DNA from 3 places in the Janthinobacterium longum genome. Region 3 is predicted to be linked to each of the others. Evidence: predicted binding sites of a transcription regulator. Region 3 holds the regulator's gene; each other region holds the start of a gene.
The links. Region 3 encodes FNR, which switches genes on or off when oxygen is low (the NO sensors DNR and NnrR bind a similar motif). Its sites were predicted from a motif close to TTGATNNNNATCAA; they were not measured.
Positions count from the first base shown of each region.

Region 1: the regulator FNR is predicted to act here: its motif matches at 3,504-3,517, upstream of ACQ4WM_RS05245 (universal stress protein).
Region 2: the regulator FNR is predicted to act here: its motif matches at 3,395-3,408, upstream of ACQ4WM_RS02790 (bacteriohemerythrin).

Region 1 covers NZ_JBNYXQ010000001.1:1,150,156-1,157,678, reverse strand. Annotated here, with positions in the region: gene ACQ4WM_RS05270 (DUF2325 domain-containing protein) at 1-213, opposite strand, end outside; gene ACQ4WM_RS05265 (hypothetical protein) at 206-583, opposite strand; gene hemP (hemin uptake protein HemP) at 679-876, opposite strand; gene ACQ4WM_RS05255 (Crp/Fnr family transcriptional regulator) at 1,065-1,877, opposite strand; gene ACQ4WM_RS05250 (response regulator) at 2,205-2,849, opposite strand; gene ACQ4WM_RS05245 (universal stress protein) at 2,954-3,421, opposite strand; gene ACQ4WM_RS05240 (protein phosphatase CheZ) at 3,878-4,729, shown strand; gene ACQ4WM_RS05235 (chemotaxis protein CheA) at 4,729-6,594, shown strand; gene ACQ4WM_RS05230 (S41 family peptidase) at 6,647-7,523, opposite strand, start outside.
Region 2 covers NZ_JBNYXQ010000001.1:623,400-630,922, forward strand. Annotated here, with positions in the region: gene ACQ4WM_RS02775 (branched-chain amino acid aminotransferase) at 1-287, opposite strand, end outside; gene ACQ4WM_RS02780 (PepSY domain-containing protein) at 522-3,062, shown strand; gene ACQ4WM_RS02785 (hypothetical protein) at 3,207-3,359, shown strand; gene ACQ4WM_RS02790 (bacteriohemerythrin) at 3,482-3,889, shown strand; gene ACQ4WM_RS02795 (hypothetical protein) at 3,894-4,775, opposite strand; gene ACQ4WM_RS02800 (hypothetical protein) at 4,922-5,137, shown strand; gene ACQ4WM_RS02805 (methylated-DNA--[protein]-cysteine S-methyltransferase) at 5,185-5,751, shown strand; gene ACQ4WM_RS02810 (hypothetical protein) at 5,753-6,469, opposite strand; gene cydX (cytochrome bd-I oxidase subunit CydX) at 6,605-6,718, opposite strand; gene cydB (cytochrome d ubiquinol oxidase subunit II) at 6,758-7,523, opposite strand, start outside.
Region 3 covers NZ_JBNYXQ010000008.1:54,081-61,603, forward strand. Annotated here, with positions in the region: gene ccoP (cytochrome-c oxidase, cbb3-type subunit III) at 1-894, shown strand, start outside; gene ccoG (cytochrome c oxidase accessory protein CcoG) at 899-2,290, shown strand; gene ACQ4WM_RS18970 (FixH family protein) at 2,432-2,956, shown strand; gene fnr (fumarate/nitrate reduction transcriptional regulator Fnr) at 2,957-3,715, opposite strand; gene ACQ4WM_RS18980 (HAMP domain-containing sensor histidine kinase) at 3,918-6,962, shown strand; gene ACQ4WM_RS18985 (TOBE domain-containing protein) at 7,055-7,523, opposite strand, start outside.

The DNA.
Region 1 (7,523 bases), on a different contig from region 3:
CACTTCGTAGTCGTCGGCCAGCACGCGGCCGCCCGTCATCTTGCCGACCAGCTTGCGCAAATAACCGAGCGGCAAACCGACGCCGACCAGCGGACAGTGGCAGGTATGCGACAGTTCCCACAGGCGCCGGCGGCGCGAGGTGAGTGCCGCCGTGTCGGCGTCGCTGGCGGCACAGTTGCTGATAACGGGCAAGGACTTGTCTTTGTCACACATGGCGGTTTCCTGTAAAGCGTGGCGATGGAACAGGGTGGGCAGCGCGCGCCAGCGGCAGGGCGCGCGTGGGGTTGAGCAGGCGGTCCAGGCGTTCGAGCAAGGTGCCCTTGGCCGGTTTGGGCGGGTTGACGGTGGCCGTGACCATCGCTGCCCATTGCTGCGACAGCTGCTGGCAGGTGGCCTGCAACACCGGCGCCAGGCTCGGCAGGCTGGACAACACCTGCAGGTGGCGTTCGATGACCGACGCCAGTTTCGGACACGCCGCGTTGGCGTGATAGTGCGACATCAGGTGCAGCACATTCGACAGCATCAGTTCGGGCTGCCGTTCATGATTGCTCGCCAACATCGTGTCTATACGGTCGTTCGCCATCAAGCGCTCCTGTGCGGTAGTGACGCTGGCGGGCGCGCCGGAGGCGCACGACTGGCTTGCGAAAAGGATGGACTGCCGGTTCAGCCGCAGCGGGCTCAGGCAGTGAGGATCAGTTTGTTCAGTTGCGTGACACGCAGGCGGTAAATCTTGCCGCTGTGTTCGATTTCGATTTCGCGGCCCTGCTGCAGCAGCGTTTCGCTGGTGATGCGGCGAGCCGGCTGCGCCATGCTGACGGGCGGACGGACATGGGCGGCGGCGGCATCCTGGATCATGGCTGGTTTCGAGCTGTGCATGGGTGGCTTTCCTTGTCTCAGTTGAGAATGATTCGTATTTGCATTATTGTTGAATGTGACCGGAAATGCAAGCCTTATTTAAGAGAAGATCACGAGAAATTCATCATCAGAAAACCGTCTTTTCGTGCGCACGAAAAAAGACCCGGCAGGAGCGCGTGCTCCGGCCGGGTCAAGCCTGTACGGGTGAGTCACACGGCGAGCAACTGCGGTGTTTCCAGGGCGGCGGCGTTGGCGGCATGGGTCTCGGCCTTGAGCTTGGCGGCGGCCAGTTGCTTGGCGCGCGAGCGCGACGGTGGCAGACGGCGCAAGGTCTTTAGCGCTTCCGGGTCTTTGATGCCGATGGTGCGCTGGTCGACCGTGATCAGGCCGATTTCATTAAAAGCCGACAAGGTGCGGCTGACCGTTTCCAGCGTCAGGCCCAGGTAGCTGCCGATTTCATGGCGCGTCATGCGCAGGTTGAACAGCTTGCTTGAGTAGCCCATCTGCGCGAAGCGGTCGGCCAGCGAGACCAGGAAGCGGGCCACGCGCGCTTCGGCAGAGAGCGCGCCCAGCATGCCGATCATCGCCTGCTCACGCACCAGTTCGCGGCTCATCACGCCGTACATGACGTTTTCCAGCTCCAGATGCACGCGGCCCAGTGACGTCAGCTTTTTGAATGGCAGCAAGATCAGGTCGCAGTCGGACAGCGCTACCGCTTCCGACGAGTAATGGCGGGTGTGGATGCCGTCGACGCCCAGCATGTCGCCTTTCATGGGGAAGCTGAGCACTTGTTCATTGCCGAATTCGTCGATCAGCACGGTTTTCAGGAAGCCCGAATTGACGATGTACAGGGTGTCGAAGGGCTGGCCGATGGTGTGGATGCGCTGGCCGGTCTTGAACTGCACGTGCTGGAACAGCAGTTCGTCGGCGGCGATGGCGCAGGCGGTGGAAATATGCAGCAGATCGCAGACTTCTTTCAGGTTTGACCACAACCGTCCCTGGCGCTGGCGTCCCGCTTCCATGGAAGGCGACTGGAGTGTCGGCGAAGTCGGACGGTTTTCAGACGTGTGCGTGGACAGCATGTTCATCTCCTGGTGGCAGGTCGGTCATGTTGGAACAGCGAAATGCTCAGGGGCTGCGCCGTATGCCGGCATGGCCCTGGCGTTTAATATGTGTAGCGTTGAAACGTGCGATGTAAAGAAATAATTTCCAGCAACTCGGCAACTGGTTTCAGTATGCCAACACACGTAGTGAATTAATATCAGCCGAGGCTGAATATGGCAGTAGGAGCCAAGGTGGGTGGTGTAGGATTAATCCTACACTGATGATCGCGCGCGCGGCGGGCTGATTCAGGTCTTGAAGGGCGACAGCAGGCGGTGGGCGACGGCGTATTGCACCATTTCTGAAAGTGAACTCATGCCCATTTTCTGCATGATGCGGGTCTTGTGAGTGCTGACCGTCTTCACGCTCAGGTGCAGGTTGTTGGCGATTTCCGTGATCGACTTGCCGGCCACCAGCAGTGAGAACACTTCGAATTCGCGGTCCGACAATTGTTTGTGCAGCAGGCTTTCATTGGGCATCATGATGTTGAGCACCAGCTGCTCGGCCACTTCTGCGCTGATGTACGGCCGCCCCGAGGCCACCTTGTGGATGGCGCCGACCAGCTGGGTGCCGGCGCTTTCCTTGGTCAGGTAGCCCTGCGCGCCGGCGCGGATGGCGCGTACGGCATATTGCTCTTCTTCGTGCATGGTGAGGATCAGGATGGCCAGCTTGGGCGCCTCGCTGCGGATCTGGCGGATCAGGTCGACGCCGCTGCGGCCCGGCATCGACAGGTCGAGCAACAGCAGGTCGAAGCCCCCCTGGCGCACCCGGTTCAGTACTTCGAAGCCGTCGATGGCTTCGCCGACGATGTCGATCTCGGGCGCGCCGTCCAGTATGCGCTTGAGGCCCTCGCGCATGATGGTGTGGTCGTCGGCAATCACAATACGTATCATAGCGTCAGTAGGTTGGTTCGCCGGGCGGCGATTGTTAAGGCATCAGAAAAGGGGGCCAGGCCGGGCGAAAACGCCCGTCGCGCCGGGATCCCTGGCGCGGTGCGTCATTGGGCCGGCGGCTCCTTGATCAGGCGGTGTACCAGCACCGGCAAGGTCGAGTGCGACAGCACCTTGTTGGTGACGCTGCCCAGCAACAACTGGCCCCAGCCGCTGCGGCCATGCGAGCCCATGAAAATCAGGTCGCAATGCTGCAGCTGCGCCACTTCGACGATCTTTTGCGCCGGACTGTCGGAAAAGGCTGTCAGGCCGCTCGCTTCCAGACCCCGCTTGGCAGCTTCGTCCAGGATGGGCTGCCAGTGGCCGCTGCCGGCACGGCGCATGGCGATGCGGTATTCTTCTTCGCTGGGATAGCTGGGTGGAATGATTTCGATATACACCGGGTACTGGTATTCGGGCGCGACGTACAGGGCAAGGATGTCGGCATGCATTTGTTCGGCGAACGCGACGCCGGCGCAGGCAGTCAGGTTGGAGACGGCTGAACCGTCAGTGGCGATCAGAATTTTCTTATACATGACAGCTCTTTCTTAAAGTGAACCGTTGCGCACAGCCTGCCTTATTGTAGGCTGGGTAGCATGATGGTATTCATGTAACGATTTGATATTTATCAACAGTTGTGCCGGTTCAGTATAGACAACGTTGGCGAAAGGATGATCATTTGCTGCTTTTGGTTTGGCGGCAAGTGGCTTGCGGCAAGGTTTTCTCGCCGGATAGCTGCTCTTGCCGGCGCGCCAATGGTAGTATTTCAAAATACAACACCTGATACAGATATTTCCGTGCGGAAAAGGTATTGCAGGCATGGTTTACGGCAGGAAGCGCGTTTTGAGATTGAACAACAGGGCGGCGCCCTGCTACACTCGCATCATCGCAGCGGTATTGCCTCAAATCATCTTAATCGAGAAATTGTGGGTAGTAGTCTGTAAAACGCACAGTTCAGGCGGAATTTTGACAAATTATGGAGAAGCAGGGATATGACCAACGCCGCTGATGATTTCGATGCCTTATTCGATGAAGTATCTGCCCAACGCACCGAGGCGCCCAAGCCGGCGCCCGCGCAGGCAGCTCCGGCAGTGATTGCGGACGATGATTTTGACGCGCTGTTCGACTCGGTATCGGCCAGCGCCGCGCCAGCCGCAGCTGCGCAGCCGGCCGCCCCGGCGCCTGGCGTGGAGGAACCTGCGCCAGCAGCTGCCGCCCTCGCCACTGAACCGGTCGACCAGTCCGACAAGCCGATGTTCGAACGCCTGGGCGGCATCGTGCGCCTGCTGCACGACTCGCTGCGCGAACTGGGCTATGACAAGGCGCTGACGGAGGCGTCGTCGCAGATCGTCGACGCGCAGGACCGCCTGGAATATGTGGCGACCCTGACCGAACAGGCCGCCAACAAGGTGCTGAACACGCTCGACGAAGGCATGCCGGCACAGGATGTGCTCTCGAAAAAGGCCAAGGACATGGACAGCCGCTGGACTGCGCTGTTCGACGGCAAGCTGAGCCTGGACGAGTTCAAGGCCCTGGCCGGTGATTCGCGCCAGTTCGCGCAGGCCGTCACCGAGGCAACCGAGGCGGAAAAAGCGCGCTTGCTGGAAATTATGATGGCGCAGGACTTCCAGGACATCACGGGCCAGCTGATCAAAAAAGTTGTCAATATCACTAAAACGGTCGAGAATGAGCTCGCGCAGTTGCTGCGTGACAACGCTCCTGCCGAAGTGCGCGAAAAGCTTGCCCAGAAACAGGAAGCGCCGCTGATGCAAGGGCCTTCCGTGCCGTCGGTGGCGCTGGACCAGGATAATGTCGATGACCTTCTTGCCGATTTGGGATTCTAATGGACGATATGCTCAAGGATTTCGTCGTCGAGGCGATGGATCTTGCGGTTAATGTTGAAGAGCACTTACTGCGTCTCGAACGCGATCCGGACAACAAGGAAACGCTCAATGCGGTGTTTCGTTCCTTTCACACTATCAAGGGTGGCGCCGGTTTCATGGGCCTGCCTGCGCTGGTTGCGGCCTGCCACCTGACCGAAAACCTGTTCGACGCGCTGCGCACGGGCGCCGCGCCGGTGACGCCGATCGCCATTGAGGCGGCACTGCAGGCGTCCGGCTTCGTGGCCGACCAGCTGACGGAGCTGGCCAACGGCGCCGCGCCGGAAAGCCTGCCGGCCATGCCGGAAGAGCTGGAACTCATCCTTACCAACGCCATCGAAGGCAAGAGCATGGATGCGCCTGTCGCCGCCGCGCCAATGCCGGCGGTGGTGGAAGCGCCTGTGGTTGCCGCCCCTGTTGCCGCTGCCGCTGTTTCAGTGATCGGTGCCGATGGCCTGGATTGGGCGGCCCTGTATAACGCCGTGGTGCCGGCCGGCAGCCAGCTGGCTGTGGTCGCGCCTGCCGCTTCGGTTGCTGTGCCTGCTGCTGCTGCCGTGGCTGCACCTGCCGCCGCCAGGCCGGCCGCCAAGGCCGTCGATGGCGTGGTGCGCGAAGAGCGCCCGGACATGCGTCATGCGGCGCCGGTCAAGGAAGACAGCATTCGCGTCGACGCCGTCAAGCTCGACGCCCTGCTGGAAGTGGCCGGCGAATCGGTGCAAGCGGCCAACCAGGCCGCCGTGCTGCTTGAACGCTTGCTGCAATTCAAATTCGAAGGCCAGGCCGCCACCCTGATGGCGACCCTGGCGGAAACCCTGGAACGCGCGTCGCGTTACTCGACTGAACTGCAAAGGGCCACCCTGGCCACGCGCATGCAGCCGGTGGGTCGTTTGTTCCAGAAATTCCCGCGCCTGGTGCGCGAGCTGGCCAAGGACCTGGGCAAGGATGTCGAACTGACCATCGAAGGCGCGGAAACGGAAGTCGACCGCGTGGTGGTCGACAGCCTGTACGATCCGCTGGTGCACATGCTGCGCAACTCGCTCGACCATGGGGTGGAGTCGCCAGAAGATCGTCTGGCAGCCGGCAAGCCTGCGAAGTCGTATATTTCCCTGAAAGCATGGCAGGAAGCGAACAGCGTGATGATCGTGCTGCAGGATGACGGCAAGGGCATGGACCCGGTCTTCCTGCGCAGCAAGGCACAGCAAAAAGGCCTGATCAGCGAAAACGCGCAACTGAGCAACGACGAATGCTTCCAGCTGGTGTTCTTGCCAGGCTTTTCGACCAAGGAAGTCGCTTCCAGCGTCTCCGGCCGTGGCGTCGGCATGGACGTGGTGAAAACTGCGGTGGAAAAAAACCGTGGTGCCATCCATATCGAGTCGGTGCTGGGCAAGGGTACGAAATTTGCCATCCGCCTGCCGATCGAGCTGTCGATCGTGCCGACCATGCTGGTATCGACCTCGGGTGCCGCGCTGGCGCTGCCGATGGCGGTGGTACAGCGCGTGGTCGAGTTGCCGGAAACGTTTATGGAAGTGGGCGGTGCGCCGGTGCTGAAAGACCAGGGCCGTCCATTGCCGGTGCGTTCGCTGGCCGGTTCGCTCGGGTACGAGCCGTGCAGCGAGCGGGTCGGCATCGTGGTGGCCGCGCCGCAGCCGTATATCCTGGCAGTGGCAGCCGTCGACGGTACTGCAGACCTGGTGATCAAGCCGATGACGGCCATTACCGTCGAAGGCATTACCGGTACCGCCCGTTCGGCCGAAGGCGAACTGGTGCTGGTGGTGGGGCTGTCCTTCCTGATGGATGGCTGCCGCGGCGCGGTGCGCATGGCAGCGTAAGTACTTGCATCTTCAGAAAAAGCCTGCGGCAGACATCCTGCCGCAGGCTTTTTTATTTCGCTTCGTCAACCGGGCGCAAGCTGCCGCCTTCCAGCCAGCGCTGTACTCGCAGCACTTCTTCGGCGCGACCCGCTTCGTCCTTCGGTGGCGGCAGATAGATATCGGGCTGGATGCCATCGAGGTCAACCTGCAAATGCGGCAGTCGGGCCGAGCGCGAGGTGGCGTAAGCGATCTGGCGCAGGCCTGACGGCAGCGCCTGCATGCGCAGATTCGAGTAATCGAGCGCGCCATTGCTGTTGCGCCCGATCAGCTTGACGCGAAAACTCTGCCGCACTGAGAGCAGGAATTGTTCGCATGAACTGCCACAATCGCGGTCGACCAGCACCGCCACCCGTGCCGGCTGTCCTTGCTGGCTGGAAAATGGCGCATAGGCCATGGGGCCGTCGGCGCTTTGCGCCACGAACTGGCCCGGCTGCACGCTGCGCATGCGGGTGACGGCCTGGGCCATGTGCTTCATGCAGCTGGCGTTGCCGGGGGCATACAGCGCGCAGATAGTTTCCTGGCCGGCGATATTGGCCGGCGTCGACAGCCATTCCACGCCCATGTTGACGCTCTCGCCTGACGCGATCCATGGCAACAGGGATGCATACGTGCTGTCGTCGCCACCGTTGTTGCGCCGCACATCGATGATCCAGTTGCGCCGATGTGTCAGCTCGCTGTGTTTGCTTGCCAGTAAATCGGCGATGGCTTTGGCGTACTGGGGAAAAAAACTGGGCAATGTCAGCAGCGCAGTGTGCGAGGACAGCAGTTGCAGCGAGGGCGCCCTGTCCGGGGTGGCTATCGCCGGCGTGGCGTTGCTGGAGGTTTTGTCCAGACTCAATCCCTGGTTCGGCACGATCTGCAGATGGCCTTTGCGCCACTTGCCCAGA
Region 2 (7,523 bases), on a different contig from region 3:
GCGTTCTGTTCAGGACGGAAAGTCTTGATGCTGCCGTCGGGCTGGGCAAACGCCTTGTAGCCTTCGAAAATGGCCTGGCCGTAATGCAGCGACGAGGCTGACGGGTCCAGCATCAACGGACCGTAGGCTTTCAGTTCGCCTTGCTGCCACTTGCCGTCGCTGTAAGGAATCACCACCATATGATCGGTAAACACGCGGCCAAAGGCCGGCTTGTTCATGCGCTCGCCGCGCTCGGCGTCGGACAGGGGATGGGCGGAAGGCGTGATGGTGATATTCGATGTGGTCATGGGCGTTCGATGAGATTATGAAGTCAGGCGGCTATTGTAGTCCTTCGTCACGGCAGCAGCAGCGCGCCGCCCATGCGAGAGATACATTATCTGGCAGTATGCATGCCAAAACGCGGCGAGACAAGCGCCCCGCTGCCATCTTTGCCTGAAAACTGGTCGCAGAATTAGCGCGAATCATTCTCATTTGCGATATGATGGCGGCCTTCTCCGTTCCGCCAGCCAGCAATCCGACTCATGACAACACCCACCATCGCCGGCGCACCGGCATCGCGTGCAGCACCCACCTCGCAGCCACAGGCAAGCACGCGCCGTCGCAACAACGTGCAATGGAACTGGCCCAGCTGGAAGCAGGTCTGGTTCCAGCTGCACTGGTTTATCGGGATTACCGCCGGCACCGTTCTGATGATCATTGGCCTGTCCGGCGCGACCATCTCGTTCAAGGATGAATTGCTCGATCTGATGAACCCGGGCGTGCGCCATGTGCCGGTGGAAACACGCGCTGTGCTCACGCCCGGCCAGCTGACCAGCGTGGCGGCCGCCGGACACGGCCAGCGCGTTGCATCCGTTACTGTGTATGCCGAACCCGGCGCCGCGCCGCGCGTGTTTTTTGCGCCGAAGGCGGGCCAGCGCCGTGGCGAGTCCGTGTATGTGCACCCGTACACGGGCGCAACGCGGCCGGCGATGCAGGGCGCGGGCTTTTTCGAGTGGACCGAGTCCTTGCACCGATGGCTGCTGCTGCCGCGCGAACCGGGCCGCCAGGTACTGGGCGCGCTGGCGCTGTGCCTGCTTGGCCTGGCGCTGTCGGGCCTGTACCTGCGCTGGCCGCGCCGCCCGCTGGACTGGCGCACCTGGCTGATGTTCGACCCGGCACTGAAAGGCCGCTCATTCTTGTGGAACCTGCACTCGGTGATCGGCACCTGGTGCCTGGTGGTGTATGTGATGCTGACCCTGACCGGCCTGTACTGGAGCTACGATATCGTGCGCGACCAGATCGACGCCTGGGCCGGCAAGCCGCCGCGCATGGCGCAAGCATCCGCAAAACCGGCGCCGGCACGCGAGAAAAAACCGGAAGCGGCACACGCCGCCATCGATACCGCACTGGCCTGGAATACTTTCCAGCAACGTGCCGGCAACTGGACCCTGACCACCGTGCGCATGCCGACGCACCCGGGCGAAGCGGTGCAGTTCACCTGGCTGGCCAACGACGCACCACATGAGCGCGCGCGCAACACCATGACCATCCTGCCGGCCGATGGCACGGTTACCGAATACAAGCCCTACGACCAGCAGGGGCAAGGCGCGCGCCTGCTCAGCATCATCTACCCGCTGCACATGGGCAGCTATTTCGGTTTGCCGGGGCGCATTATCGTGACCGTCGCCAGCCTGTGCATGCCGCTGTTCGGCATCTCCGGCTGGATGTTGTACCTGGGCCGGCGCAAGGCCAAGCGCGCCGTTGCCGCCCAACGCGCCATGCTGGGCGCCGGTGCGCCCGGCCCGCATGTCAGCGCCCTGCCGACGCTGGTGGCCTATGCCAGCCAGTCGGGCCAGGCCGAAAGGCTGGCACTGGAAAGCGCGCGCGCCCTGCAGCAGGCCGGCGTGCCGGTCGACGTACAGTCGCTCGGGCAATTGTCGCCGACACAGCTGCGCCAGTATGAACACGTACTGATCGTCGCCAGCACCTTTGGCGAGGGCGAAGCACCCGATGGCGTGCGCCGCTTTGCGCGATTGCTGGACGACAGCAAGGCGCCCGATCTGGCCGGCCTGGAATTTGGCTTGCTGGCCCTGGGCGACCGCCATTACAGCCAGTTCTGCGGCTTTGGCCGCGCACTGGACTTGCGCCTGCAAGCGCTGGGCGCGACGCCGCTGTTTGCCATGATTGAAGTGGACAAGCATGACGCCCACGCACTGGCCGCCTGGTCGCAGGCGCTGGCGCGCACCAGCGGCAGCCCGATCGACGCCATCGGCCGCCAGGAAGATGCGTCGTATGAGGCGTGGCGCTTGACGCGCCGCGTGCTGCTCAATCCTGGCAGCCAGGGCGGCCAGCTGTATGAAATCGGCTTGTCCGGCCCTGCTGGCACCAGTTGGGAAGCCGGCGCGCTGGCCGAGATTATTCCGTGCAATAGCGACGGCAGCGAAGGCGAAGACAGCGGCGGCAGCGTGCCACACGCGCCGCGCAGCTATTCGGTGGCGTCCATGCCGCACGATGGCGAGCTGCAATTGCTGGTGCGCCAGGAGCGCCATGCGGGCGAGAACAACGGCGGCTATGGCGTGGCCTCGGGCTGGCTGACGCAGTTCGCGCCGCTGAGCGGTGAGATCCGCCTGCGTTTGCAAGCGAACCCGGCCTTCGCCCCGGCGCTGACCGACGTGCCGTGCATTTATATCGGCAACGGCTCGGGCCTGGCCGGCCTGCGCTCGCACCTGCGCGCGCGCCAGCGGGCGGGCTTGGGCCGCAACTGGCTGCTGTTCGGCGAGCGCCAGCAGAGCGCCGACAGCATCTGCACCGCAGAACTGGAGGCGTGGCTGCAAGAGGGCAATCTGGCGCGTCTGGACCGCACGTTTTCGCGCGACGGCGATAGCCGCGAGTACGTACAGGACCGCCTGCGCAGCGCGGTCAGTGAATTGCGCACTTGGCTGCAGGACGGCGCCATCGTGTATGTGTGCGGCAGCCTGCAGGGCATGGCGGCCGGCGTCGACGCGGTGCTGCTCGACGTGCTGGGCCAGGATGGCCTGGACGACTTGCGCACGCAAGACCGCTACCGCCGCGACGTTTATTGAACATCGACTGGCAGCTGTTGCTGCAGTGCATCACAGCAATCAGTTGAACTTGTCGCCAGCTGACCTACACTGCAAGCATGATGTCATCGCATAACCGGCTGGCGCCGCATTCCCGCGCTGCCGCTGGCGTGCCGGGAGATAATCATGTTGACGCTCAAAGTGCTGGCCTGCCTCGCCCTCTCTTCGCTGATGCTGGTGCCGCTGATGCTGCAGCGGTCCGGTCCTTCGCTGGCACAAATGCTGCAGACGCCGAATGTCGACGCCCATGCCATGTGGTCGCACTGGCCGCAGCGCTGACACCGCCATCGCCTGCGCTTGAAGCGATTGAATGTTTGATCCAGATCATGGATTTTCACCTTCAGCACGCCCACACTGAAGCCGCCCGGTCAGCCCGACCGCAGGCTGACACAGGAGCTGGCATGTTGACATCTCAATGGAAACAAGACATGGCGCTGGGCATACCCGCCATGGACGCGGCGCACGAAGCGCTGTTTGACGCAGTGGCGCGGCTGGAGCAGCTTGCGAACCTCGGCGACCCACAATTCAGCGTGGGCTTTCGGGAACTTGTCGCGGCGGTGGAACGCGATTTCCGCGAAGAAGAAGACCTGATGGAGGAAATCGGCTTTCCATCGCTGACCAACCACCGCGAGCAGCATGCTCGCGTGCTCGGCGGCCTGCACCACGCCTGGGCTGCCGTCGACGAGGGTGACGTGGAACAGGGCCGCCATGCGCTGGCCCTGCTGCCGCAGTGGCTGCTGTTTCACCAGGCAACGATGGACCTGGCGCTGGCGGCGGCGCTGGAACTGGTGCAGTGCAAGCCTGCCTGACAGCTTACAGTATCAGCACCGTCGCCTGTTCGGGCATCACCACGCGGTAGTGGCCCGGGTATTTGTCTTCGCCATCGAACATCTTGCAATACACAGGCAGGTTGATGTCGTTGACGGCGGCGTCGTTCATCGGCAGGGTGGCAATCAGTTGCTGGTCCTGCATCAGTTGCAGGGCGCTGCCCCGCTCGGGCGCGCAAAAGGCCAGCGCCTGCACTTCACTGGAAAACAGGCGTTTGTACCACGGTGTGATCGCATGCACGGCCAGCCTGGCGTCATGCAATACTTGCGCCACCCGCCCCACCGTCCAGGCATCGCGCGCCACGGCGGGCTGGATCACCATATTGGCTGTCAATTCCCCGCGGCCCTTGTTGACCAGGAAACTGCCATCCTGGGCCGCTATCTCGTCATTGATTGGCACGATGAAGACACCGCCCTCGCCCACCTTGATCGCCACCGGCGCGCCATCGCCTTGCAACGCCACCCGCACATCGTCGATAGTGGCGCTGAGCTTGGCCGGGATCAGGCGCAAGGCCATTACCACGTTACCGCGCGATACCTGCCAGACTTTTTTTGCCGTCAGATAGCTATCGCGGTACGCCGTGAAACGCACGCGCGGCGGCGCCGCCAGATTGCTGGCGGTAACCTTCACGGACTGGGGTATCACTCCGAGCAGTTCGGCTGCGACGGGCTCAGGTTCTGCTGCCGGAACCGGAGCCGGAACGGGACTGGCTGGCACCGGCTGCGCAGCAGGTGCGGGCAAGGCCGGCGCTTCATGCGTCGGCGGCACCGCTGGAGGCGTCTGCGCTTCCTGCGCATGGCCAGGCGAGATGGCGCACAGCCATCCGGCACAGGAGATGACTATCCCTATCGCGCTTTTCATACGCATGCAATTCCTTCAGCTGACAAATATCCTGCATGCATTATCGCAGAACCGTTGATTCTGAAACCATCCAGCATAAAAAGTTGCCACATACTTAATTTCATATTAGTATGCCGCAAGGCAACTTTTTATTCACCAGCGGGGAGCGGCGCATGGCGTATTACGTGGAATTGATACTGCTGGTTTCCGGCATCATCGGCATTACCCTCGGCTACCGCCGCAATGACCGCAAAACCATGCTGGCAGCGGCCTGGTTGCTGTATGTATCGGCCACAGGCGGACAACCGCTGGTCGACTTCGCTCACGGCCTGCACGATGGCTTTTATGGCGGCAAGCTGACGCAAGGCGAGCCGGTAGCCAAAGGCTGAATCTGGCGCAGATTGCTTTAATGCATAGTTGTTGACAAGGAATGTTCATGCTCTGTGTCTACAAGTTAATGCCCTCGCCAGTGGGCGAACTGACGCTGGTGGCGCGCGGCGCTGCACTGGCAGCGGTTTTGTGGCAGGACGACAAACCGACCCGGGTGCGCCTGGGCGAGCTGAGCGAAGACGGCACGCATCCGGTGCTGCTGCAAGCGCAGCAGCAATTGCGCGAGTATTTTGCCGGCACGCGCCAGCAGTTCGAGCTGCCATTGGACTTTGCCGGCACCGATTTCCAGAAGCAGGTATGGCAGGCGCTGCTGACGATACCATTCGGCCAGACGCGCAGCTATGGCGAAATCGCGTGCCAGGTCGGCCGGCCCGCCGCCGTGCGCGCGGTCGGCGCGGCAAATGGCAGGAATCCCGTTTCCATCATCGTGCCCTGCCACCGGGTGATCGGCGCCAGCGGCGCGCTGACAGGCTTTGCGGGCGGCCTGGAGGCCAAACAAACCTTGCTGGCGCTGGAGGGCATCGGCCTGTCCAGCGCGCAGGAGGCGCAAAAAACCGGGCTGGCCACGCGGCGCGCCCGGCAGGTCGACCTGGCGCAGGGCAAGCTTTTCTAGTTTATTCTCCCAGCAAGGCCAGTGACTCCAGCCAGGCCGCCTTCCATGGCCTGAGCAGCGGCTGGGTGGCAAATGCTTTTTTCAGATGCGGCATCGGCACGCGGTGCACATCGTGCAGGCCGAAGGCCAGTGTAACGGGATTCCACAGGTAATTGTTCTTGCCGCCACGCGAATTCTTGCGCACGCGCGCTCCATCGTCGCCAAAGACGCCCAGGCCGGCCAGCATGCCCTGCTCCAGGTTGACTTTGACGATGGACGCAAACGCTTGCAGGATCTCGTTGCGCTCCAGCCCCTTCAGGCTTTCCTGCGGCGCCAAAGGCGTTTCCGGCTCGACAGGCGTGGGATTGAGCAATTCCTTTACCAGCTTTAACAGGTCGCGTTCCTGGAAATGCAAACCGTCCAGCGATGCGCGCAAGCCTTGATCCTTCAGGGCAATGGCCAGGTTGCCGGAATCGCGCGTAAAGCGCAGCCAGACATCGCTGCCGCCGGCAGCCAGGTGCTGCTTGTCCTCGATAAACACCACCGGCGCCGCGTAGCGTGTCACGCCCTCGTGGAACAACTCGGCCCATTCATCCGAATAATCTATCCACACATACGGCAAGCCACCCTCTTCCAGCAGCCGCGCCAGGGTCCAGGGCGTGCCGGTCTGCGCTTGCAGCCACTGGCAAGCCTCGGCGGCGGTAGCGCGATAAGGCAAGGAAGAAAGCGTGGTGGTCATGATGGGGTTCCGTCAAAAAGAATGGTGGGCAGTGTAGCACTGCGCTGCATCCAAAGCGGCCCCGGCCGCGTTTATATGGAGCGACCATTCCTCCTGTTACAGGAAAGCCCAGGGCCTGCTTCAGCGATACGGTCGTCAGAGATACTTCTCGGGCGTCGTGTCGCCATCGACCATTTCGTACCACATTGCGTTGAGCACGGCGAACATCGCCGCCAGCGGAAGGCCCAGTATCCAGGCGAAATACCACATGATGATTCCTTTGAAGTTGAGTAAATGATGTATCAATGATCAGTAGGCGTGGCCCTTGCCGTCGCTGATGGCCTGGCCATCGACCTTGCCCCACAGCACCTTGTAGACCCAGCTGGTATAGGCCACGATCAGGGGGATGAAGATGGTGGTGACGACCAGCATGATAAACAGCGTCATGTGGCTGGACGACGAATCCCATACCGTCAGGCTGGCGCGCGGATCGAGCGACGACGGCAGGATGAATGGGAACATGGACGCGCCCACGCTGAGGATGATCGCGGCGATGCCCAGCGCACTGGCCAGCAGGGCCGGCACGGCGCGGCGCAGGCGCAGGAAAAGCAGGGCCAGCAGCGGCGCGGCAAGGCCCAGTACCGGTGCGGACCAGGTCCAAGGATGGGCCGCGTAGTTGAGGAACCAGGCGCCGGCCGCCACTTCAGCCGTCTTGAACATGGGGTTGGACGGGCCGGCCACGCTGATCGCGCTGGTAATGCGGTAGCCGTCAACCATGGTCCATAGTGCCACGCCGGCAGCCGCATACAGCACCACCGTGACGATCGCCGCCACGCTGCCGAAGGTGCGCGCCCGTTCGGCGACGATGCCTTCGGTTTTCACCTGCAGCCAGGTGGCGCCGTGCATCACCAGCATCGCCACCGAGACCAGGCCAGCTAGCAGTGCAAACGGGTTCAATAGGCCAAAGAAGCTGCCTTCGTAAAAGATATGCATGTCGTCGGAAAAGCGGAATGGCACGCCTTGCAGCACATTGCCGATGGCCACGCCAAAGATCAGGGCCGGCACGAAGCCGCCG
Region 3 (7,523 bases):
TACATTGTCGTGCTGTCCCTGCTGGGCATTATCGGTTGCGCCGTACTGCTGTACTCGCAGTCGAAAGTGAAGGTATTGCCGGGCGCACCGGCCGACGGCACCACCGGCCACGTGTGGGATGAGGACCTGACGGAGTTGAACACGCCGATGCCGCGCTGGTGGATGTGGCTGTTCTACATCACCATCGTGTTTGCGCTGGCGTATCTGTTCCTGTATCCGGGCCTGGGCACTTATGCCGGCAAGCTGGGCTGGAAATCGTCGGGCCAGTACGAGCAGGAGCTGAAAAAGGCCGAAGCCGATTACGGTCCCCTGTTCGACAAGTACCTGAAACAGGACCTGAAAACCGTGGCTGCCGATCCGCAGGCTAACGCCATCGGCCAGCGTCTGTTCCTGACCTACTGCGCGCAGTGCCATGGCTCGGATGCACGCGGCAACAAGGGTTTTCCCAACCTGACCGACAAGGACTGGCTGTATGGCGGCGACCCGGACATCATCAAGACCACCATCATGCACGGCCGTAACGGCATCATGCCGCCGATGGGCGCCGCGCTCGGTTCGGAGCAGGATGTGGAGAATGTCGCGCACTATGTGCTGAGCCTGTCGGGTTCGACCTCGGACCCAGTCAAATCGGTACTGGGCAAGGCCAAGTTCGGCGCCTGCATGGCCTGCCATGGCGCCGACGCCAAGGGCAACCAGCAACTCGGTGCACCGAACCTGACCGACAAGATCTGGCTGTACGGCGGCAGTGCCGACACCATCATGGAAACCATCCGCAAGGGCCGCAACAACCAGATGCCCGCCTTCGGTGACTTCCTTGGCGAGTCGAAAGTGCATGTGCTGTCGGCGTATATCTGGAGCCTGTCCAACCCTCAGCCTGCAGTTCCCGTGAAATAATGTAATGGAACCCCAAGTCATCAAGATGTATGCGGCCCGCGAGCAGATCTACCCTCGCGAGGCCAAAGGACGCTATGCAACATGGCGCTGGGTGTGCGTCTGGCTCACCCAACTGGCGTTCTACGGCTTGCCGTGGTTCAACTGGAACGGCAGGCAAGCCCTGCTGTTCGACCTGACCACGCGCAAGTTCTACATTTTCGGCGTGGTGCTGTGGCCGCAGGATTTCATCTATCTGGCGGCCCTGCTGATCATCTCGGCGTATCTGCTGTTCCTCGTCACTGCAATTGCCGGGCGCGTCTGGTGCGGTTTTTCGTGCCCGCAAACGGTGTACACGGAAATCTTCCTGTGGGTCGAACGCAAAATCGAAGGCACGCGCAGCGCGCGCATGGCGCTAGACCGCCAGGGCCCTTCGCTGCGCAAGACCGGCAAAAAGGTGGCCAAGCATCTGGTGTGGGGCGCGATCGCCCTGTGGACAGGGTTTACCTTCGTCGGCTACTTCACGCCGATCCAGGACCTGGTACATGAAGTGCGAACCTTCAATTTCGGTCCCTGGGAATGGTTCTGGATCCTGTTCTACAGCCTGGCCACCTACGGCAACGCGGGCTGGCTGCGCGAACAGGTGTGCAAATACATGTGTCCGTATGCGCGCTTCCAGAGCGCCATGTTCGACCAGGACACCCTGATCATCACCTATGATGAAAAACGCGGCGAACCACGCGGCGCGCTGAGCAAGAAAGCCGCCAGGGACGGCACGCAAACCAAATTGGGCGACTGTATCGACTGCACACTGTGCGTACAGGTATGCCCGACCGGCATCGATATCCGCAAGGGCCTGCAGTATGAATGCATCGGCTGCGCCGCCTGCGTCGACGCCTGCAACAGCGTGATGGACAAGGTCGAGCGGCCGCGCGGGCTGATCCGCTACAGCACCGACCATGCGATGGAAAACAACTTCAATTCGCAGCAGATCCGCCGGCGCGCCATGCGGCCGCGCGTACTGATCTACACCACGATCCTGGCACTGATCGTCACCGCCGTGTGTACCTCGCTGTTCCTGCGCACGCCCTTGAAAATGGACGTGATCCGCGACCGTGGCTCGATGGGCCGCGAAGTGGAAGACGGCATGATCGAAAACGTGTATCGCCTGCAGATCATGAATACTTCCGAACAGCAGCAGCACTTCAAAATTGCCGTCTCGGGCCTGCCCGGACTGACCCTGTTGACGCGCGAGGAAGTGACCCTGCAGCCGACCGAAACGCTGGGCTGGCCGGTACGTTTGCGCGTGCCGCACGGTGTCGGAGAAAAAGGTTCGAACAAGATCCAGATCGAGCTGCAATCACTCGACGAGCCGTCATTGCATGTACGCGAGAGCGCGGTGTTTATCGTGCCGCGTTAAACAAGGGGTCGGACCCTGCAGGTCCGACCCCAGCCTTTTGCTTGCTTACCCTAAACATAAAGCTGGCCTCAAACCCCAGCCTTCATCCACTCAACGTAAAGCTGGGGTCAGACCCAACGGGTCTGACCCCGGGAGATAAAAATGTCCAAGACTGTCAAACTGCAAGCTCCCGTCGCCCCCTGGTACAAGCACCGCTGGCCGTGGCTGCTGATGATCGGCCCGGGCTTGTCGGTCGTCGTCGGCAGCTTTATGGGGTATATCGCGTTTACGCAACCCGATGCGCTGGTGGTGGGCGACTACTACAAGCAGGGCAAGGCGATCAATCAGGACCTGCGCCGCGATACGGTGGCCAGCAACCTGGCGATGGACACCAGCCTTGCCTACGACGTGGCGCAATCGCGCATCACCGGTTCCGTGCACAGCTTTGGCAAGGCTTACCAGCAGCCCTTGCTGCTGCACCTGGCGCACGCGACCTTGCCGGAAAAAGACATCCGGCTGATGGTGCAGCCCGATGCGGACGGCAATTTCTCGGTCTCGCTGCCGATGCTCGAGCGCAGCCGCTGGCAGGTACTGGTGGAAGACGGCAAGCGCGAATGGCGCCTGTCGGGAATCTGGACCTGGCCGGCCCAGCGCGACATCAGCTTGCGTGCCGACAGCGAACTGTAATTATTTGCAGACGTCGGTACCGGCCGTAATCGCCTTCAGTCTGGCCGGCTGCAGGATTTCAATCTCGCGGTTCGATACGCTCAGCCAGCCTTCCTTCTTGAATTTGGACAGCAGCCGGCTGATGCTCTCGATCGTCAGGCCCAGGTAGTTGCCGATTTCCTCGCGCGACATGCGCAGCTGGAATTTGCTGCCCGAGTAACCGCGCGCTTCATAGCGCGAGGCCAGGTTGACGATAAAGGCGGCAAAACGCTGGGTCGCCTGCATATTGCCCAGCAAGAGCATCACGCTTTGCTCGCGCGTGATTTCCTGGCTCATCATGCGGTGGAAATGGCGCAGCAGGGTTGGCATATTGCCCAGCAATTGCTCCAGGCTGGAAAATGGAATTTCGCACACTTCACTGTCTTCCAGCGCCACCGCATTGCAATGATGGCGGTCGGCGCTGATGGCGTCCATGCCCAGCAATTCGCCGGCCATCTGGAACCCCGTCACCTGTTCCTCTCCACCGGGATTGATCTGGTAGGTCTTGAAGTGGCCAAGGCGGATCGCATACAGGTTCTGGAACGCGTCGCCAATGCGGAACAGCGAGGCACCGCGCAACACCTTGCGGCGCCGTCCGATGATCTGGTCGAGGCGGTCCATGTCGCCCACATCCAAGCCCATCGGCAAGCAAAGCTGGTGCATGCTGCAAGTGGCGCAGCGCGCACGCAGCGCTTCAACGCTCACGATGGGCAGAGTTGGGGACAATAGATCAGGTGTCATTGCGTATACCTTTAAGAAAATACAACAACGAGTTTACTGCATTCAGGGTTGCCGTGTGCCAATTTCGGTGAAATGCCGGCATTAAATCACTTTCTTCCTTTATTTTCATGGCAACTGCGCCACAAGCTGGTGCTTGCCAAGTTGCCGCTTTGCTAGGAGAATTCCTGACAACATACATGCCGCATGCCAAGCAAAGGAAAATATGAAGCCTCTCGGCATCAAAGCAAAAGTCGCGCTGGCGACCAGCCTTACTTCGGTCGCCATGATTGCCCTGGTCACACTGGTACAAGTGCAACGCATGCGCGATGATTTCACCAAGGTACTGCTGAGCCAGCAAACGGCCATGATATCCCGCACGGCAGAAGAGCTCGATGACAAGCTCGGCATGCTGCTCGACGTCATCACCGAAACGGCGCGCCGCCAGCCGGCCGCACTGATGGCGCAGCCGGCCCAGTTGCGCCAGTACTATGAACAGCGCGCCATGCTGGCTCTGTTCGACGACGTGCTGGTGCTCGATACGCGCGGCAAGCTGGTCAGCGATGTGCCGGAATTGCAGGAGCGCAGCGCTCTCGATGTCAGCGACCGCCCGTATTTCCAGACCGTCATGCGCACCCGCAAGGCCATGATCACCGAGCCGATGCTGGGCAAGACCAGCGGCATGCCGATCGTGCAGATGGTCGCGCCCGTGCTGGACAAGAACGGCGAGATAGCCGGCCTGGTGGTCGGCGTGCTGCGCCTGTACAAGGACAACCTGCTGGGCGACCTGCGCACTGCCAAGGTGGGCAAGAACGGCTATTACTTCATACTGACTCGCGGCAAGGTGCCGCGGTATGTGCTGCACCCGGAGACCGCCAAGCTGCTGCAACCGCGCGTCGGCCCCGCCAGCAGTGACGAAGGCAGCACGGTCAGCAACAACAGCAGCGGCGTCAGGGCGGTCAACAGCTTCAAACAGCTGAAATCGGTGAACTGGCTGCTGGCCGCCTCGCTGCCGATTGACGATGCATTTGAACCGTTCGACGGCGTGCTGTACCGGCTGGTGCTGTGGAGCGCCTGCGCCTCGCTGCTGGCGGCACTGGTATTGGGCTGGGTCACGGTGCGCCTGCTGTCGCCACTGGTGCGCTTGCGCGACACCCTGCTGGCACTGCGCAGCAGCAACCAGCGTTTCACGCCGCTGCCGGTCGAGCAGCGCGACGAAATCGGCGAACTGACGGCGGCCTTCAACAGCCTGATGAGCGAGCGCGACCGCCTGCAGCAGGAAGTGGAAGCACGCGCCAGGGAACTTGAAGACGAGCGCGACCGCGCCGAAGCGGCCAACTGCGCAAAAAGCGATTTCGTTGCCAACATGAGCCATGAAATCCGCACGCCCCTGAACGCCGTGCTGGGCATGGTGTATCTGCTCGGTAATACCAAACTCAATACGGAACAGCGCAAATACCTGACCATGGTGCGCGTGGCTGGCCAGTCGCTGCTGGGCATCCTCAACGACGTGCTCGATTTTTCCAAGATCGAGGCACGCCGCATGGACCTGTCGCCGGTCGAATTCGATCTCGACGAGGTGATGAATACCCTGGCCACCACCATGACCATGAACGCCGGCGAGAAGGAGCTGGAACTGGCGATCGCAGTCGAGTCGGACGTGCCGCGCCGGCTGGTCGGCGACGCCCAGCGCCTGCAGCAGATCCTCGTCAACCTGGCCGGCAACGCCATCAAATTTACCGCCAGCGGGGAAGTGGTGGTGGCCATTAGCCTGGCAGAACAGACTGCTGACAAAGCCTGGCTGCGCTTCGAAGTGCGCGATACCGGCATCGGCATGACGCCGCAGCAGCAGGAACAATTATTTACCGCCTTCTCGCAGGGCGACCAGAGCATCACGCGCCGCTTCGGCGGCACCGGCCTGGGGCTGGCCATCAGCAAGCACCTGATCCACATGATGGGCGGCGATATCGCCGTGGCCAGCAGCGAAGGCAAGGGCAGCCGCTTCTGGTTCAGCGTGCCATTCGAGGCTTTGGCGCAGCCGAACGAAGAGCGGCGCACACCGGCGCTGGGCCACTTGCGCCTGCTGGTGGCAGACGACAACCGCACCACGCGCGAACTGATCGTCAAGCTGATCGAAGCGTGGGGCTGGGCCGCCGACGAAGTCGACTCGGGCTTTGCCGCCATCGAACTGTACCGCGAGCGCCTGGAGCAGCAGCAACCGTATGACGTGGTGCTGGCCGACTGGCACATGCCGGTGATGGACGGCCTGGCCACGGCCAAGGCGATACGCCAGGCGGCCAGCGGCCAGCGCCAGCCGATCGTGGTGATGGTCAACGCGTTTGCGCGCAACCACCTGGAAGAAATCTCGAGCGCGGCCGAAGCCGACGTGGTGCTGATGAAGCCGATTACCGGGTCGAGCCTGTTCGACGCGCTGCACCAGGCCTTGAGCGCCAAGCAGGATGGCGAACAGCATATCGCACTGCAGCAGAGCGGCAATGAACTGGCTGGCGTGCACTTTTTGCTGGTGGAAGACAACCCTCTGAACCAGGCGGTAGCGCGCGGCATCCTGGAGCACATGGGTGCCACGCTGGACGTGGTTGGCGATGGCCTGCTGGCCGTCGAGCGCCTGCGCGCGGAGGCACCACGCTACGACATCGTGCTGATGGACATGCAGATGCCGGTAATGGACGGCTTCAGCGCCACCCACATTATCCGCACCGAACTGCGTCTGAACCTGCCCGTGATCGCCATGACGGCCGGTGTGCTGGCCTCCGAACGCGAACGCTGCATGACGGCCGGCATTACCGACTTTATCGCCAAACCGGTAGTGGTGGAAGAGATGATGGAAGTGATCAGCCGGCACCTGCCCGGGCGGCCATCCGCGCCCATTGCCACGCCGGCGGTGACCTTCGACGAGGAAGTGTTTTCCATGGCCACACTGATGCGCGTGATGGGCAAGGACGCCAAGGGCAGGGCGGTGCTGCGGCGCATGGTGGAAGACGCGCTGAACAAAGGCATGACGCCGCTGCACAATGCCGAGCAAGCGTGGCAGGCCGGCCGCCACAGCGAGGTGGCGCGCATTCTGCACGCCCTGCGCGGCTCGGTGGGTACCCTGGGCACCAAGCGCCTGATACGCGCTTCGCTGGCCACCGAGCAAGCCATCGACGAAGGCCGCCACGACGAGGTGCCGGCGCTGCTGGCGCAAACGATGCTGGAACTGGAGCAGGTGCTGGCGGCCGCTGCCGACTGGCTGGGGCGGCTGGAGGATTAATTAACCCAAACCTGGGGTCAGACCCTCAATGCCGCTAACTCAGAGGCTTGCGCTGCCAGTCGAGGGGGTCTGACCCCGGCAGTAACACGGTCTCAGGCCGGAACGCCCAGGATCACGCTCGACGCCTTGAACATCGCCGTCAGGTGGCTGCCGGCAGCGATCTCCATCTCGACCGCGCTGTGATTGGTGATGATGGCGGCGATGGTTCCCCCGCCCGGCAAATCAAGCACCACTTCCGTGTTGACGGCGCCCGTCTGCACGCGCGTGACGGTGCCGGCCAGCTGGTTGCGCGCCGAGAAACGCGCACCTGCGCCATCGGCCACCAGGATGACAGACGAGGCCTTGATCAGCGCAAACGCTTCCACGCCGGGCGCCAGGCCCAGGCTGTCGCTGCTGCCCTGCGTGACGACTGCGACGATCTGCTGGCCGCCTGGCAATGCCAGGATCACTTCATCGTTGACCGCACCGGGCTTCAGTTCAGCCACCTTGCCCAGGAATTGATTGCGCGCCGTGGTTTTCATGGCCATTCTCCGTATCAGTAAAAGGTCGTCGGCAATACCC